Regions from separate parts of the Pantoea alfalfae genome, predicted to be linked through region 2. Evidence: predicted binding sites of a transcription regulator. Region 2 holds the regulator's gene; each other region holds the start of a gene.
What was found. Region 2 encodes PhoB, which activates phosphate uptake and scavenging genes when phosphate is short. Its sites were predicted from a motif close to CTGTCATAAAACTGNCNNAT; they were not measured.
Positions count from the first base shown of each region.

Region 1 (4,280 bases), 1.7 Mb from region 2:
AGCAGGGTCGCATCTCTGAGCGTGAGGGTGCGAAATTCGAATAAAACTTCATGGTTGCTATACTTAAGTAACGGTGAGGTAAATCTTCTCTGAGATGTTTGCATGTGGGCCAGTCCCCTGAGCCGATATTTCGAAAAAACAGAATGTGACGCTCGTAACCTGTGTGCATGCTCGGTTCGTCCGAGAAGCCTGATGGTTATGACGGCATGTTCACCTTGAACCAAGGGTTCAAGGGTTACAGCCTACGGCGGCATCTCGGAGATCTCTCTTCCTGTAGTCCTGCTTTTTCCCCTGACTGACATGTTATAGTCGCTCAACAGCGACTTATCCGGCGGGGAAATCATGTCTGAACCTTCCATGTCTGAACCTTCCATGTCTGAACCTTCAATGACCCAGCGTCAGGCGATTCGCCAGCATGTGCGACATCTGCGACGGGCACTCACCGATGAGCAGCAAACGCAGGCCGCTGAGCAGCTCGCTGAACATGCGCTCAACTACGCCCCGGTGACTGAAGCGCGCAATATCGCCCTTTTTCTGTCGGTGGATGGCGAACTGAATACCCGTCCGCTGATTGCCCGCCTCTGGCATCTGAAGAAAACGGTCTGTCTGCCGGTTTTACACCCCTTCTCCCCCGGTAATTTGTTGTTTCTGCGCTACTCGCCCGATACCCCATTGCTCAAAAATAAGCTGCGCATTCCTGAACCGCCGCTGGATATCCGGCAGTTGATCACCCTTGACCAACTGGATCTGATGATGGTGCCGCTGGTGGCATTTGATCAGCATGGACAGCGTCTGGGGATGGGCGGCGGCTTCTACGATCGTACCCTGCAGAACTGGCGGCAGCACGGTTTTTTGCCGGTGGGCCTGGCACACGATTGTCAGCAGGTCGATAGCCTGCCGGTGGCAGAATGGGATGTGCCTTTGCCGGCGGTAATGACGCCATCAAAACTCTGGCAGTGGGAGTAGATGCGTCGCTTTTGCAGACAAGTGAAAACCCATACCTGGGCGCATCTGGCAGCAATGGAAAAGCTTAACGCGCAGGGAACATGGTCAGAAGAGGAAAGCGTCCCGCGCAAGGGACAAAAACGCCGGGAGCGTTTTTGAACAACGCAAAGCGTTGGCCCGTTTACGGGCGCACCTCAGGGATGAGGTGCCTAATCGCGCGGGCCGGGCATGCCAGGGATGGCGGATTTTGCGTCTTTCCGATCTGACCGTGTTCTCTTCGCAGTCTCGATCTTACAGTAAATCGCGACAGCCTGTATTACCTACCTGAAGAGACGCGACTAAGCGCCTGTTCAGGTTGGTAGCGCTTAGTAGAGCAGACGCGCGCGGATAGTACCCGGAATCGCCTTCATCAGCTGCAGCGCGTTCTCGGCCACTTCCGGCTCTGCATCAATGTCGATCACCACATAGCCCATGAACGGTGAAGTTTGCAGATACTGGGCGGCGATGTTGATACCCTGCTCGGCAAAAATCTGGTTGATGGCCGTCAGCACGCCAGGACGGTTCTCATGGATATGCAGCAGACGACTGGCGCTGATACCGTGAATCGGCAGTGATACTTCCGGGAAGTTGACCGCTGAGAGAGTCGAGCCGTTATCGGAATATTTTGCCAGCTTGCCCGCCACTTCAATCCCGATATTCTCCTGCGCTTCTTCTGTCGATCCGCCAATGTGCGGCGTCAGGATCACATTGTCGAACTCACTCAATGGAGAGATAAACGGCTCGCTGTTGGTGGCTGGCTCGGTCGGGAAGACGTCGATGGCTGCACCACCCACATGCTTGCTGGCCAGGGCATCACACAGCGCGGGAATATCCACGACTGTACCGCGTGAGGCGTTAATCAGCAGCGCACCGGGTTTCATCTGCGCCAGTTGCTCTGCACCGATCATATCCTGTGTAGAGGCCGTTTCCGGCACGTGCAGGCTGACAACGTCGCTCATGTTGAGCAGGTCTGCAAGATGGCGTACCTGCGTGGCATTACCCAGCGGCAGCTTGTTTTCAATGTCGTAGAAGAAAACATGCATGCCCAGACTTTCTGCCAGCACGCCCAGCTGCATACCGATATGACCGTAACCGATGATGCCCAGCTTTTTGCCACGCGCTTCAAATGAGCCTTTGGCAATCTTATTCCAGATGCCACGGTGTGCTTTCGCGTTTGCTTCCGGGATGCCACGCAGCATCAGCAGCATCTCACCAATGACCAGCTCCGCCACCGAGCGGGTATTCGAGAAAGGCGCATTGAACACCGGGATACCCCGGCGGGCAGCCGCCTGCAGATCAACCTGGTTGGTGCCGATACAGAAACAGCCCACGGCGACCAGCTTTTCAGCCGCCGCAAAAATCTCTTCAGTGAGCTGGGAGCGGGAACGGATACCAATGAAGTGCGCATCGCGGATCGATGCTTTTAACGCGTCGGAGTCCAGTGCGCCCTTGTGGAATTCGATGTTGGTATAGCCTGCAGCCCGCAGGTTTTCCAGCGCGCTCTGATGGACACCTTCCACCAGCAGGAACTTAATCTTATCTTTTTCCAGTGATACCTTTGCCATTTCCCGATCCTATTCAGCATTCAATGAGGACTACCATAAGCCAGCCTTCTGTCAAAATATCAAAAAAATCGCGTCCGGCAATACAAACGATTGCCCGCCAGCCAGCATGGCAATGGCTGGCAGCAGCACATTGCCGGACAAAATCATGAGGTCAGCGATGAAGAGAGAACGAACCTACTGTCGATGACGGTTATGTGACATAAGTCACCAAATTTCACCGACGCGAGAAAAGATGATTTGCAGGCAGAAATAACCGGCGCCTTTACAGCGCCAGACAGATCATTTTTTGATGGTTTTCACGCCATCAGGACCGCCGATCAATGCGATATCGGCACCGCGCGCGGCAAAAAGGCCAACGGTCACGACGCCAGGCAAAGCATTGATGGTTTTTTCCAGCTCAATCGGATCGAGAATGCGGAGATTATGCACATCAAGAATAATGTTGCCGTTATCCGTGACCACGTTCTGACGATACTCAGGTAAGCCACCCATTTTCACCAGCTGACGCGCCACGTAACTGCGCGCCATCGGAATCACTTCGACCGGCAGAGGGAAACGCCCCAGCACATCGACCTCTTTTGAGGCGTCAGCGATGCAGATAAACGTCTCTGCCACCGCGGCCACGATCTTTTCGCGCGTCAGCGCTGCGCCACCGCCTTTGATCATCTGCATCTGTGGGTTGATCTCATCCGCGCCATCAACGTATACCGACAGCAGGTCAATCTCGTTCAGATCAAACACCTGAATACCCAGGCTCTTCAGCTTCTGGGTTGAGGCATCCGAGCTGGAGACAGCACCTTCAATCTGATGCCTGACTGTGGCCAGCGCATCAATAAAGTGGGCAGCGGTGGATCCGGTGCCTACGCCAACAACGGTGCCCGGCTGCACGTACTCAAGTGCAGCCCAGCCAACGGCTTTTTTCAGTTCATCCTGGGTCATGGTATGTTTAAAACCTGTGCGACAACGAAGTGCGCGTAGTATAAAACAAGGCTTGCTGAAAATGCTCGGCTGTCCGACGTGGATTTATCGCTTTGGAAGCCAGCCCACAAAAAATAAGAGAGCCATCACAGGTGACACTTTTGTGGCATAGTGACGTCCACCCTGAAGGAGAGAGAAGAAGAATGAAACGCCCGGATTATCGAACGCTTCAGGCGCTGGATTCAGTGATCCGCGAACGCGGCTTTGAGCGTGCCGCACAAAAGTTATGTATCACCCAGTCGGCGGTTTCACAGCGTATCAAGCAGCTGGAGAACCTGTTTGGTCAGCCGCTGCTGGTACGTACCGTGCCACCGCGTCCGACTGAACAGGGGCAAAAACTGCTGGCGTTGCTGCATCAGGTAGAATTGCTGGAAGAGGAGTGGCTGGGCGACGAGAACAGTGGCACCACGCCGCTGCTGCTGTCGCTGGCGGTCAATGCCGACAGTCTGGCGACCTGGCTGCTGCCCGCACTGAAAGATGTACTGGCGGATTCACCTGTGCGTCTGAATCTGCAGGTCGAAGATGAAACCCGCACTCAGGAGCGTCTGCGTCGGGGTGAAGTGGTGGGTGCGGTGAGTATTCAGCCGCAGCCACTGCCAAGTTGCCTGGTGGATCAGCTCGGTGCGCTCGACTATCTGTTTGTGGCGTCACGCGACTTTGCCGATCGCTTCTTCCCAAACGGCGTCACCCGCTCTGCCCTGCTGAAAGCGCCTGCGGTAGCGTTTGACCATCTTGATGATATGCATCAGGCCT
Region 1 is NZ_CP082292.1:774,080-778,359, reverse strand. Features, by position in the region: gene zapA (cell division protein ZapA) at 1-44, shown strand, start outside; RNA gene ssrS (6S RNA) at 84-266, shown strand; gene K6R05_RS03720 (5-formyltetrahydrofolate cyclo-ligase) at 373-966, shown strand; gene serA (phosphoglycerate dehydrogenase) at 1,311-2,549, opposite strand; gene rpiA (ribose-5-phosphate isomerase RpiA) at 2,829-3,488, opposite strand; gene K6R05_RS03705 (LysR family transcriptional regulator ArgP) at 3,671-4,280, shown strand, end outside.
Region 1: a site for PhoB is predicted at 2,731-2,750, ahead of serA (phosphoglycerate dehydrogenase). Genes of this name have one in related genera too.

Region 2 (4,280 bases):
GTCGCGCTGCTGCAGTTTTATCCGCAGCTTTTCAGCCGGTTCGCTGCGAGCCAGCCGCTGGCGATCCGTCTCTGCCGCCTGTGAGACGGCCTGAGCCTGCTGCAGCGCGGCTTCAGCCTGCGCACTGTCCTGCAGTAACTGCTGTGCCTGCTGCTGCCATTGCTGCTGTTGCTGCGCCAGTTGATAGTGTGCACTGAGCTGCTGTTCCGCGTCAGTCAGAGCGGTGAGCTGCTGTTGCAGGGCGTCACGGGCGTCGCTATCCAGCAGGGCCATCGCCCCCGCCTGGCTGCGCAGCAGATCCAGCTGAGTTTTCGCCTCTTTGTGGCGCTCGTAGATGGCAGCGGAAATCAGGCCGTAAATTTCGGTGCCGGTTAGCTCCTCCAGCAGTTCGGCGCGTTCACTGGCTTTAGCATTGAGGAAGGCGGCAAACTGGCCCTGTGACAGCATCATCGAGCGGGTAAAGCGTTCGAAATCAAGACCTGAGAGGGTTTCGATCAGCTTCAGCTTGTCACCGACTTTATCGGCAACAATGAGGTTGTCGTCACAGCGCGCCAGCTCAACGCGCGGTGCCTGCAGTTTGCCGTCGGCGGTGCCGCGTGCGCGGTTCTGGCTCCAGAAGGCGCGCCAGGCTTCACCTTTGATCTCAAACTCGACCTCAGCCAGACATTCTGCGCAGTCGCGGGTCATCAGGGCATTCTGGCTCTGGGAAATCGCCCCCAGGCGCGGCGTCTGGTGATAGAGCGCCAGGCAGATCGCGTCCAGCAGGGTGGTTTTACCGGCCCCGGTGGCCCCGGTTATGGCAAACAGGCCGTTGCTGGCAAAGGGTTCGGCGCGGAAGTCGATGAACCATTCACCGCGCAGGGCGTTGAGGTTTTTAAACCGTAGCGTAAGAATCTTCATCGGGTCTCTTCCATAGCGGCCAGCGTCTGGCGAAACAGCGTGGTCATCTCGTCAATTTGCGCCGGTTGCAGCGCCTCATCCAGCGCCAGGCGGCGCGCGAAGACCTCTTCCACCTTCAGCTCACTCAGCGTTTCGTTGTCGAGCCGCGCCAGGCTCTGCTGACGCTGTTCACGACTGCGGCGTAACAGCAATACCTCGACCGGCAGCGTAGCGGTCAGTGTTTCGACCTGGCGCTGCAGATCGCTGAGGTACTCCTGGGTGGTAACTTCGATGTCGAGCCAGGTCGGTTTTTCCTGCTCTGTCGTACTAAAGGCGTTTAGCTGCTCCGCAATCTGCGCCAGCGAACCTTTCAGCACCTGCATCGGCTGCGCCTGTGGCACCACCAGCGGCGTAACTGACTGCAGGCCACTGACCGCCAGTTCCAGCAGGAAGACGCTCTTTTCACTCCCCAGCTCATCAAAGCTCAGCGGAATCGGCGAGCCGCTATAGCGGATATGCTCGCTGCCGGCCACGCGCTGGGCGCGATGAATATGGCCGAGCGCAATATAGTCAGCAGCCGGAAACGCGCTGGCCGGAAACGCGTCCAGCGTGCCGATGTAGATGTCGCGCACCGAATCGCTCTGGCTGACGCCGACAGTGGTGAGGTGACCGGTAGCAATGATTGGCAGCGCATAGCCCAGCGCCTGGGCAGCGGCGAAACGCTGCTGATAGTGGTGGGCAATCGCCTCCAGCAGCGAGGTCTGTTTGTCGCGGCCCGACTGACCCGCCCGGCTGCGCAGGATATCGCGCGGGCGCAGATAGGGAATGGCGCACAGTAGCGCACCCGGCTCGCCCTGGCGGGTGTTGAGCAGTAGCACATCATCCTGCTCCTGCGGTGTAGCGATCACCCGGGTATTGAGACAGGCCAGCAGCTCGCGTGACTCGTTCAGCGTTGCCACGGAATCGTGGTTACCCGCCAGCACAATCAGCTGACAGCCGGTGGGCTGCAGCGCCACCACAAAACGGTTAAACATCTCGCGGGCGTAGCTGGGCGGCGTGCCGGTATCAAACAGGTCGCCTGCAATAATCAGCGCATCCACCTGATGCTGTTCAATCTGGATCAACAGCCAGTCGAGAAACGCCTGATGTTCGGCTGCCCGACTTTTGTTGTAAAAGAACTGCCCCAGATGCCAGTCCGCAGTATGAATAATGCGCATGATGAGTCCCTGCCGTTGTGATTCGCCGGGCGATTATACTGGCTCTGCGGCCAAAGCAAAAAAATGTCGCTGCGCTGTCATAAATGATTACCAGTGAGGTTACAGGCAGGTTATGTTTTTCATAAAAGTGTCACAAATCTGACGCATAATGGCGCCGCGAATCTCAGTGACAGCCGTCATAATCAGCAGGAGTAATAATGGCTAAGCGCATTTTGGTTGTGGAGGATGAAGCCCCCATCCGTGAAATGTTGTGTTTTGTTCTGGAGCAGAACGACTATCAGCCAATCGAGGCGGAAGATTATGACAGCGCCGTTGGCAAGCTGATTGAACCCTGGCCCGATCTGATTTTGCTGGACTGGATGTTACCCGGTGGCAGCGGTATTCAGTTTATTAAGCATCTGAAGCGCGAGGCGATGACCCGCGATATCCCGGTGATGATGCTGACCGCGCGTGGCGAAGAGGAAGATCGGGTACGTGGCCTGGAAGTGGGCGCCGATGATTACATTACCAAGCCGTTTTCACCCAAAGAGCTGATGGCGCGGATCAAAGCGGTGATGCGCCGCATTTCGCCGATGGCGGTGGAAGAGGTGATTGAGATGCAGGGGCTGAGTCTGGATCCCTCCTCACATCGCGTGATGTCCGAAACCACGCCGCTGGAGATGGGCCCCACCGAATATAAGCTGCTGCACTTCTTTATGACTCACCCGGAACGCGTCTACAGCCGCGAACAGCTGCTGAACCACGTCTGGGGCACCAATGTGTATGTGGAGGATCGCACTGTCGATGTTCACATTCGCCGTTTACGTAAAGCGCTGGAAGTCTCCGGCCACGATCGCATGGTACAAACCGTCCGTGGAACAGGGTATCGTTTCTCTGCCCGCTACTGAACGGAGCCTTTACCGTGCTGGAACGCCTCTCCTGGAAGAGATTACTGACAGAACTGCTGCTGGCCAGTCTGCCTGCTGCGCTGCTGGGCCTGCTGTTTGGCAGCCTGCCCTGGTGGCTGCTGGTGAGCGTGCTGGTGGTGCTGTTGTGGCATTTCCACAATCTGATGCGGCTGTCGCACTGGCTGTGGCTCGACCGCACCATGACGCCACCGACCGGGCGTGCCAGCTGGGAACCGCTGTTTTATGGGCTTTACCAGATGCAACTGCGCAACCGGCGGCGGCGGCGTGAACTGGGCAATCTCATTAAACGCTTCCGCAGCGGGGCCGAATCGCTGCCGGATGCGGTGATCCTGACCACGGAAGAGGGCACTATTTTCTGGTGTAACGGCCTGGCGCAACAGCACCTGGGGCTGCGCTGGCCGGAAGATAATGGCCAGAATATCCTCAATCTGCTGCGTTACCCGGAGTTCTCCCGCTATCTTCGCCAGCGCGATTTTGACAAGCCGCTGACGCTGGTGCTGAACAACAAACTTCATATGGAATTCCGCGTCATGCCCTACAGCGAGGGGCAATGGCTGCTGGTAGCCCGTGATGTGACGCAGATGCATCAGCTGGAAGGGGCGCGCCGTAACTTCTTTGCCAACGTCAGCCATGAGTTACGGACGCCGCTCACCGTGCTACAGGGCTATCTGGAGATGATGAACGACTCGGTGATGAGCGAGCCTTCGCGCAGCAAAGCGCTGCACACCATGTCGGAGCAGACGCGCCGCATGGACAGCCTGGTGAAACAGCTGCTGACGCTGTCGCGTATTGAAGCCGCCCCCGCGATCGATCTCAAAGAGAAGGTCGATGTGCCGGTGATGCTGAAACTGCTGCAGCATGAGGCGGCGACACTGAGTGGCGGTCGGCACGATATCCATTTTCATACCGATCCCCATCTGAAAGTGTTCGGCAACGACGAACAGCTGCGCAGCGCGATCTCCAACCTGGTTTACAACGCGGTCAATCACACCCCGGAGGGCACGCGGATCGATATCAGCTGGCTGCGTGGCAAGCAGGGCGCAACCTTCCGGGTATGCGACAACGGGCCAGGTATCGCCTCAGAACATATTCCGCGTCTGACCGAGCGCTTCTACCGGGTTGATAAAGCGCGTTCACGCGCCACCGGCGGCAGCGGGCTGGGGCTGGCGATTGTGAAACATGCGCTGAGCCACCACAACGCGCGGCTCGATATCACCAGCGTGCCGCATAAAGAGACCTGTTTTACTTTTACGCTGCCCGCGAGGTTGATTGTCAG
Region 2 is NZ_CP082292.1:3,068,078-3,072,357, reverse strand. Features, by position in the region: gene K6R05_RS14525 (AAA family ATPase) at 1-900, opposite strand, end outside; gene sbcD (exonuclease subunit SbcD) at 897-2,096, opposite strand; gene phoB (phosphate response regulator transcription factor PhoB) at 2,294-2,983, shown strand; gene phoR (phosphate regulon sensor histidine kinase PhoR) at 2,998-4,280, shown strand, end outside.

Region 3 (4,280 bases), 750 kb from region 2:
GTAATCTGACACTGCGCTATGTCCGCTTCACATCGCCGCAACATAAGCGTGTGATCCTGATTGTGCCGGGACGCATCGAGAGTTACATAAAATATCCTGAGCTGGCGTACGATCTGTTTCACTGCGGATTTGATGTGGTGATCCTCGATCATCGCGGTCAGGGGCGTTCCGATCGCCTGCTGGAAGATTCACACCGTGGTCACGTGGCGGAATTTACGCATTACGTGGACGATCTTGAAACGCTCTATCTGAAAGAGATTGTCAGCGGTCACTACCAGCAGCGCTATGCGCTGGCTCACTCAATGGGTGGCGCAATCTTAACGCTGTTTCTGGCGCGTCAGCCGCAGGCATTTCATGCAGTGGCGCTGGTGGCACCCATGTTTGGCATCGCCTTACCGCTGCCCTCTTTTCTGGCCCATCGGATCCTGGACTGGGCGGAGAAACGTCCAGCCTTACGCGATGGCTATGCGCTCGGCACCGGACGCTGGCGCGCGCATCCGTTTGGCATTAACCGGCTGACCCATAGCGCCGAGCGTTACCGGCGTAACCTGCGTTTTTATGCGGACGATCCGGCGATTCGTGTGGGTGGGCCGACCTACCATTGGGTACGTGAAGGCATCCATGCGGGGCGCAACATCATCAGTCAGGTTGATAAGATTACGACGCCGCTGCTGCTGTTACAGGCCAGCGATGATCGCGTGGTCGACAATCGTTCGCAGGACCTGTTTTGTGCCGCGATGGCTGCTGCGGGTCATCCGTGTGAAGGTAATAAACCACGGGTGATCGACGGCGCGCGTCACGAGATCCTGTTTGAAAAAGATGAGATGCGTGCCGAAGCACTCAATGCAGTGGTCGACTTTTTTTCATCGCATCACTGACGTTATTTATCCGACCGGTAAAAACCGGCAGAACCAGATACCCGAGGTTTTCATGTATCACATCGTTGCATCCGATCTGGATGGCACGCTGCTTTCTCCCGAACATCGCCTGACCCCTTTTGCACGTGAAACGCTGCAGCAGCTGGTCGCTAAGGATATTCACTTTGTCTTCGCCACCGGTCGTCATCATATCGATGTCGGACAGATGCGCGACAGCCTGGCGATTCCGGCCTGTATGATTACCTCAAACGGTGCGCGCGTGCACAATGCAGAGGGCGAGCTGGTGTTCAGTCATAATCTGGATGAGGATATCGCCAGCGACCTGTTTGGCCTGCAATATCATCACAGCGATATTCTGACCCACGTTTACCGCGACGATGAGTGGTTTGTCAGCCGTTCAAGTCCGGCTGAGCAAGACTATTTCCGCGAGTCCGTGTTCAACTATCAGGTCTACGAGCCAGGTCTGCTGCCAACCAGCAACATCAGCAAGGTCTTTTTCACCTGCGAAAACCCTGAGCATCTGATCCCGATGGAGCAGGCAATTGAAGCGCGCTGGGGCGATCGGGTTAACGTCAGTTTCTCGCTGCCAACCTGTCTGGAAGTCATGGCGGGCGGCGTGTCGAAAGGCCATGCGCTGGAAGCGGTTGCGAAAACGCTGGGCCATTCACTGGAAAGCTGCATTGCCTTCGGCGACGGTATGAATGATGTGGAGATGCTGTGCATGGCAGGTAAGGGCTATATCATGCAGAACGCCCATCAACGGTTGAAAGATACGCTGCCGGAGCTGGATGTGATCGGTTCAAATGCTGATGATGCGGTGCCGCAGACGTTGCGCACGCTCTATCTGGCTTAAGCCGTTAGCGTAAAAAGGGCCGGTATCCGGCCCTTTTTTATTGCCGTCAGGCAGGGGTCTTTTTGTGTTTGTGTTCGCTGACCATGGTCAGTAACAGCAGAATAACCGCCAGCACACAGCCCGCAATCATCACCATGAAGCCGCCATCCCAGCCGAAGTAATCGACGGTGTAACCGACAATGGCGCTGGCCGCGACCGAACCGCCGAGGTAGCCGAACAGGCCGGTGAAGCCCGCCGCTGTCCCCGCCGCTTTTTTCGGTGCCAGTTCCAGCGCATGCAGACCAATCAGCATCACCGGACCGTAGATCAGGAAGCCAATCACGATCATGCAGGCCATGTCAACGCCAGGATTGCCCGCGGGGTTGAGCCAGTAGATCACGGTCGCGATGGTCACCAGCGTCATAAAGAACACCCCGGTCGCACCGCGATTACCGCGAAACACTTTGTCCGACATCCAGCCACACAGCAGCGTTCCCGGAATCCCCGCATATTCATAGAGGAAGTAGGCCCACGACGACTTATCCAGCGTGAAGTGTTTGACTTCGCGCAGATAGGTTGGTGACCAGTCGAGGATGCCGTAGCGCAGCAGATAGACAAACACGTTGGCCAGCGCGATGTACCACAGCAGCTTGTTCGGCAGCACATACTTCATGAAGATCTGTTTTGCCGTCAGCTCCTCTTCGTGACTGGCATCGTAGTCGGGCGGATAGTCGTTTTTGTACTCTTCAATCGGTGGCAGACCACAGGATTGCGGCGTGTCGCGCATTAGCGCAAAGGCCAGAATCGCAATGGCAATCGCGCCAAACGCGGGCATGTAAAGTGCCGCTTTCCAGTCGTTGAACCACGCCATACCCAGCAGGAAGAGCAGCGGTGGAATACCGCCGCCCACGTTATGCGCACAGTTCCAGACCGAGACAATCCTGCCTCGCTCCTTCTGCGACCACCAGTGAACCATGGTTCGTCCACACGGAGGCCAGCCCATGCCCTGGAACCAGCCGCAGATAAACAGCAGCACAAACATCACCATGATGCTGGAGGTCGCCCAGGGGACGAATCCCATGATCAGCATCACAGCTGCGGCCAGAATCAGGCCTGCCGGTAAGAAGACGCGCGGGTTAGATCGGTCAGAGACCGAGCCCATGATGAATTTTGAAAAGCCGTAGGCAATGGAGATGCCGGACAGGGCAAAGCCGAGATCGCCACGTGAAAAACCCTGCTCCACCAGATAGGGCATGGCGAGCGCGAAATTTTTTCTGACCAGATAATAGGCCGCATAACCAAAGAAGATCCCGATGAAAATTTGCCAGCGCAGACGGCGGTAGAGCGGATCGACGTGATCCTCCGCCACCTGAGGCTGACGTGGTGCAGGTTTAAAAATGCTCAGCATCAGTGAGGCCCTCCAGGGCACATTATGGTTTTTAATTCCCGGCAGGTTGGAGCAGGAAAGTGCAGAACAAAATGGATGCATAATGTTCCATTTCGCGCAAAGAATAGTGTTAGTTGCGCAACGTTACTGTGATGAATGACACATTTGTTACAGTTTTATTACAATGAGGAGCGGAAGCGATCATCTGATGGATCATTTCGCGCATTTTATGTGGCTGAAAACCTATTCTTTCGACTTTTATGTCAGGAAGTGTAAGCAGGCTGTCCGGAAGGCTTTTTAATTGCCTGGTTTATAATCAGATGTCAACCAGATTTCACAGCCTGACGGCGGCACATTGTTTACACTGACGGCCTGTTAATTTCGGGGTCGTCGCCGTGTTTTTATTGATTATTACCACCATTCTGTGGGCATTTTCGTTCAGCCTGATTGGCGAATATCTCGCTGGCCAGGTGGATAGCTGGTTCTCTGTGCTGATGCGGCTGGCGCTGGCTGCGCTGGTGTTTTTGCCTTTCCTGCGCTGGCGTGGTCATCGCCTTTCAACGCTGCTGCTTTATATGCTGGTGGGGATGCTGCAACTGGGGGTGATGTATCTGCTGAGCTTCGAAGCCTATCTCTACCTTAGCGTGTCAGAATTCCTGCTGTTTACGGTGATGACGCCGCTTTATGTGACGCTGATTTACGATCTGATCAGCCGTCGTCCACTGCGCATCGGCTATATCTTTAGTGCGCTGCTGGCGGTGGCTGGCGCGGCCATTATTCGCTATGACAAAGTCAGCGATCATTTCTGGTTCGGTCTGCTGTTAGTGCAACTGGCAAACATCTGCTTCGCGGCTGGCATGGTGGGCTATAAACGTCTGCAGGAGACCCGTCCCATGCCACAGCATACGGCCTTCTCATGGTTCTACCTGGGGGCGGTGTTGATTGCGGTGATCGCCTGGTGTGCCTGGGGCAATCCGCAGAAATTGCCGACCACCTCATTGCAGTGGGGCATTCTGGTCTGGCTGGGCGTTGCGGCTTCCGGTCTCGGCTATTTTATGTGGAACTACGGTGCGACGCAGGTTGATGCCGGTACGCTGGGCATTATGAATAACATGCACGTGCCTGCCGGGCTGCTGGTGAATCTGGCTATCTGGCAGGAAAAACCGCACTGGCCGAGCTTTAT
Region 3 is NZ_CP082292.1:3,821,184-3,825,463, reverse strand. Features, by position in the region: gene pldB (lysophospholipase L2) at 1-878, shown strand, start outside; gene yigL (sugar/pyridoxal phosphate phosphatase YigL) at 931-1,731, shown strand; gene glpT (glycerol-3-phosphate transporter) at 1,778-3,118, opposite strand; gene K6R05_RS17825 (carboxylate/amino acid/amine transporter) at 3,493-4,280, shown strand, end outside.
Region 3: a site for PhoB is predicted at 3,263-3,282, ahead of glpT (glycerol-3-phosphate transporter). Genes of this name have one in related genera too.

Region 4 (4,280 bases), 1.2 Mb from region 2:
AGGATAGTGAGCACGCCCAGCACCAGCACGATGTGGCTGAAGATATCCAGCCCGCGTCGATTCTCAATCATTGGTATTGCACCTTACGTTCAACAAAGCGGAACTGGAGCACCGTCAGCCCGATGACCAGCAGCATCAGCACCACCGACTGCGCCGCGGACGAGGAGAGATCCAGACCGGTAAAGCCTTCACGATAGATTTTGTAGATCAGCGTGGTGGTCGCCTGCACCGGCCCGCCGCCGGTCGCGGCATCAATCACCGGGAAGGTATCGAAGAAGGCGTAGATGAGGTTCACCACCAGCAGAAAGAAACTCACGGGCGTGATCAGCGGCAGTGAGAGGTTGAAGAAGCGACGCACCGGCCCGGCACCGTCAATGGCGGCGGCTTCCACCAGCGATTTGGGAATAGATTGCAGGGCGGCAAAAAAGAACAGGAAGTTGTAGCTCATCTGCTGCCAGATTGATGCCAGCACAATCAGGAACATCGCCTGACCGCTGTTTTGCGCATAGTTCCAGTCGTAGCCGATGTGGTTCAGCAGATAGCTGAACAGGCCCAGACCGGGGTTAAACAGAAACATCCACAGCACCGCAGCCACCACAGGCGCAACGGCGTAGGGCAGCAGCAGCAGGGTCTGATAGAGGCGGCGCAGTCGCACCACATAATCCACCAGCGCCGCCAGCAGCAGCGAAAAGACCATGCCGAACACCGTGACCATGCCGCTGAATTTTATCGTGGTCCAGAACGAGTCCAGATAGTAGGGATCGGCAAACAGGCGTCTGAAGTTTTCCAGCCCGACAAAGCTGCTGGAGATGCCAAAGGGGTCGAGGCTTTGCAGCGAGTACCACAGCGCTTCACCGGCAGGCCAGAGAAAGAAGATGGCGGTAATCAGCAGTTGCGGCAGCACCAGAAGATAGGGCAACAGTCTGGTGCGAAAAACCGGACGGGATGAAGACATGGCGTACCTGGCGTCAGAAAAGAGGGGCCAGCCTGGGCTGGCCAGAGGAGAGATTATTTCACCTGCTGCTGAAAGCGGCGCAGCAGTTCGTTGCCGCGTTTCACTGCGTTATCCAGCGCGCTTTGCGGCGACTGTTTGCCGGTCCAGACGCTTTCCAGCTCCTCGTCGATCACGGTACGAATCTGCGGCATGTTGCCCAGACGCATGCCTTTGGTGAACGGCAGTGGCGGCTTGTTCATCATCTGGCGGGTCGCAATATCTGCACCCGGATTCTTATCGTAGAAGCCCTGCTGTTTCGTCAGCTCGTAGGCGGCGGTGGTAATCGGCAGATAGCCGGTTTTCTGGTGCCATTCCGCGGCGATTTCCGGTTTAGCCAGGAACTGCATGAACTCGGCCACGCCTTTGTAGGTTGCCGCATCTTTGCCTTTCATCACCCACAGGCTGGCCCCGCCGATCAGGGCGTTCTGCGGTGCATTCGGCACGGTGTCGTCATACGGCATCATGCCGACGCCGAAGTTGAATTTGGCGTAGTGGCGGATATCAGCCAGCGATCCGGATGAGGCGGTAGTGATACCGCAGTCACCGTTGTAGAACTTGGCGGTGGACTCATCTTTGCGGCCAAAGTAGGTGAAGTCCCCTTTTTTGTTCATCGCTTCCAGCAGGTCGATGTGACGAACCTGTACCGGCTTGTTGAACTCCAGCACCGCGTTGAGCCCATCAAATCCGTTGTTCTCTGTCGCCACCGGCAGCGCATGCCAGGCGCTGAAGTTTTCAATCTGGATCCAGCCCTGCCAGCCGCTGGCGTAGCCACAGCTCATCCCCGATTTGCGCAGTGCGGCGGCATCCGTCGCCAGCTCCTGCCAGGTTTTAGGGGGTTGATCCGGGTTAAGGCCCGCTTTTTTGAAGGCGTCTTTGTTGTAGTAGAGCACCGGCGTCGAGCTGTTGAACGGCTGAGAGATCAGCTGACCTTTGCTGTCGCTGTAGTAGCCCGCCACCGTTGGTACGAACTGCTTTTCATCAAAGGGGATGCCAGCATCTTTGAAAACCTGATGCACCGGCACAATCGCCTTAGAAGCCATCATGGTCGCCGTACCGACTTCATAGACCTGCAGTACCGCGGGGGCTTTGCCGCTGCGCACGGCCGCAATCCCTGCCGCCAGGCTCTGCTCGTAGTTACCTTTGTAGGTCGGAACAATTTTGTAATCGGGATGCGTCTGGTTAAAACGCTGTGCCAGCGAATCCACTTCTTTGCCTAACTCGCCTTCCATAGAGTGCCAGAAAGGAATCTCAGTGGCGGCCATGGCATGGCTGCTGAGTGTCAGACCGAGCAGCACGCTCATCAGGCTACGACGAAAGGTAACGACGGACATAGAATTTTCCTGTGCAGGTAAATACGCGTGAAATCACGGATTTCTGGTTCGCGAAGTAACATGACACGGGGAAATGACGGATTAATAACAGGAAGATGACAGGCGGGTGACAGGCTTTATTGAGAAAAAGAGGACGCTGGCAGCACGGCGGCAAAACGCCCGCGATACCAGTTTTTAGTTACATAAATTGCAGAGCGACTGGAAGCTGAAAATACCTTACTGAGGTTTTCACTTCACTGAAGTCGAAGGCCGTCAGCGGCTCCACTCAAACCAACACTCAAGGCCGTCGGCGTCGCAGGCAGTTCGGCATCGGCCAGCGCACAGCATCCGGAGCGTACTGAAGTACGTGAGGAATGCGAGCACTGCCCGGTGTCGAAATGGCAAGTAAACCAGGCCTCTAAAGGTTAAGCGCCGAGGTATGCGCTGCGGACGGCTTCGTTGGATAGGAGCGCTGCACCGCTATCTTCGAGCACGACATGCCCGTTCTCCAGCACATAGCCCCGATCAGCCAGCTTCAGCGCCTGATTGGCATTCTGCTCCACCAGGAAAATCGTCATCCCTTCGCTGCGCAACTGCACAATCGTGTCGAAGATCTGCTGAATAATGATCGGTGCCAGTCCCAGCGACGGCTCATCCAGCAACAGCAGGCGCGGCTGGCTCATCAGCGCACGGCCAATCGCCAGCATCTGCTGTTCGCCGCCTGACATCGTCCCGGCACGCTGGATTTTACGCTCCTCCAGCCGTGGAAAGAGTTCATACACGCGCTTAATCCGCGTCAGATACTCCGGGCGGCTGGCAAAAAAGCCGCCCATCGCCAGGTTCTCTTCCACCGTCATGCGCGAAAACACCCGCCGTCCCTCTGGCACGATGGCGATCGCTTCACGCATGATGCGCGCCGTTTGCCAGTCGGTAATGGCTTTGCCATCAAAAGTGATGGTGCCCTGGGTCGCGCGCGGCTCGCCGCACAGCGTGCCCAGCAGCGTGGTTTTTCCGGCGCCGTTAGCGCCAATCAGGGTGACGATTTCGCCCTGATTGATATAGAGACTAACGTTGTGCAGCGCCTGAATTTTGCCGTAGTGAGCGCTGACGTTCTCAATGGTTAACATCGCATTTGCCATCTCAGGCCTCTCCTAAATAGGCACGAATGACATCCGGATTATTACGAATCTCCTCCGGCGTTCCGTTAGCCAGCGGCGTTCCCTGATTAACCACGTAAATACGGTCAGAAATACCCATCACCAGCTTCATATCATGTTCAATCAGCAGCACCGACACCTTGTGTTCACCACGCAGTTCCGCAATCAGCGCGTCCAGCTCGTGGGTCTCTTTGGGGTTAAGACCCGCCGCCGGTTCATCCAGCATCAGAATCTCCGGGCGCGTCACCATACAGCGCGCAATCTCCAGACGGCGCTGCTGACCATAGGCCAGATTGCCCGCCTGACGGTTCGCCAGATCCAGCAGACCCACCCGCTCCAGCCAGGTCGCCGCACGATCCAGCGCCTCGCTCTCACTGCGGCGAAACGCCGGGGTTTTCAGCAGGCCGGAAAATACGCCGCTTTTCAGATGCTGATGCTGCGCGACCAGCAGGTTCTCAATTACTGTCATCTCACGGAACAGACGCACGTGCTGGAAAGTCCGCACGATGCCCATCCGCGCAATCTTCTGGCCCGGCAACCCTTCCAGATGCTGCTCACGCAGTTTGATCGTGCCACCGGTGGGTTTGTAAAAGCCGGTCAGGCAGTTGAACACGGTGGTTTTACCGGCACCGTTGGGACCAATCAGTGAAACGATCTCCTGTGGACGCAGCTCCAGTGCCACATTGTTCACGGCTAACAGACCGCCGAAGCGCATCATCAGGCCTTCAACGGCTAATAAAGGCTGAATCATGCCTGTTCTCCTTGTTTACCGGTTCTGAGCTTCAGATGCGGACGCTTCATCGGCAACAGGCCCTGCGG
Region 4 is NZ_CP082292.1:338,521-342,800, reverse strand. Features, by position in the region: gene ugpE (sn-glycerol-3-phosphate ABC transporter permease UgpE) at 1-71, opposite strand, end outside; gene ugpA (sn-glycerol-3-phosphate ABC transporter permease UgpA) at 68-955, opposite strand; gene ugpB (sn-glycerol-3-phosphate ABC transporter substrate-binding protein UgpB) at 1,009-2,325, opposite strand; gene livF (high-affinity branched-chain amino acid ABC transporter ATP-binding protein LivF) at 2,730-3,443, opposite strand; gene livG (high-affinity branched-chain amino acid ABC transporter ATP-binding protein LivG) at 3,445-4,212, opposite strand; gene K6R05_RS01550 (high-affinity branched-chain amino acid ABC transporter permease LivM) at 4,209-4,280, opposite strand, start outside.
Region 4: a site for PhoB is predicted at 2,397-2,416, ahead of ugpB (sn-glycerol-3-phosphate ABC transporter substrate-binding protein UgpB). Genes of this name have one in related genera too.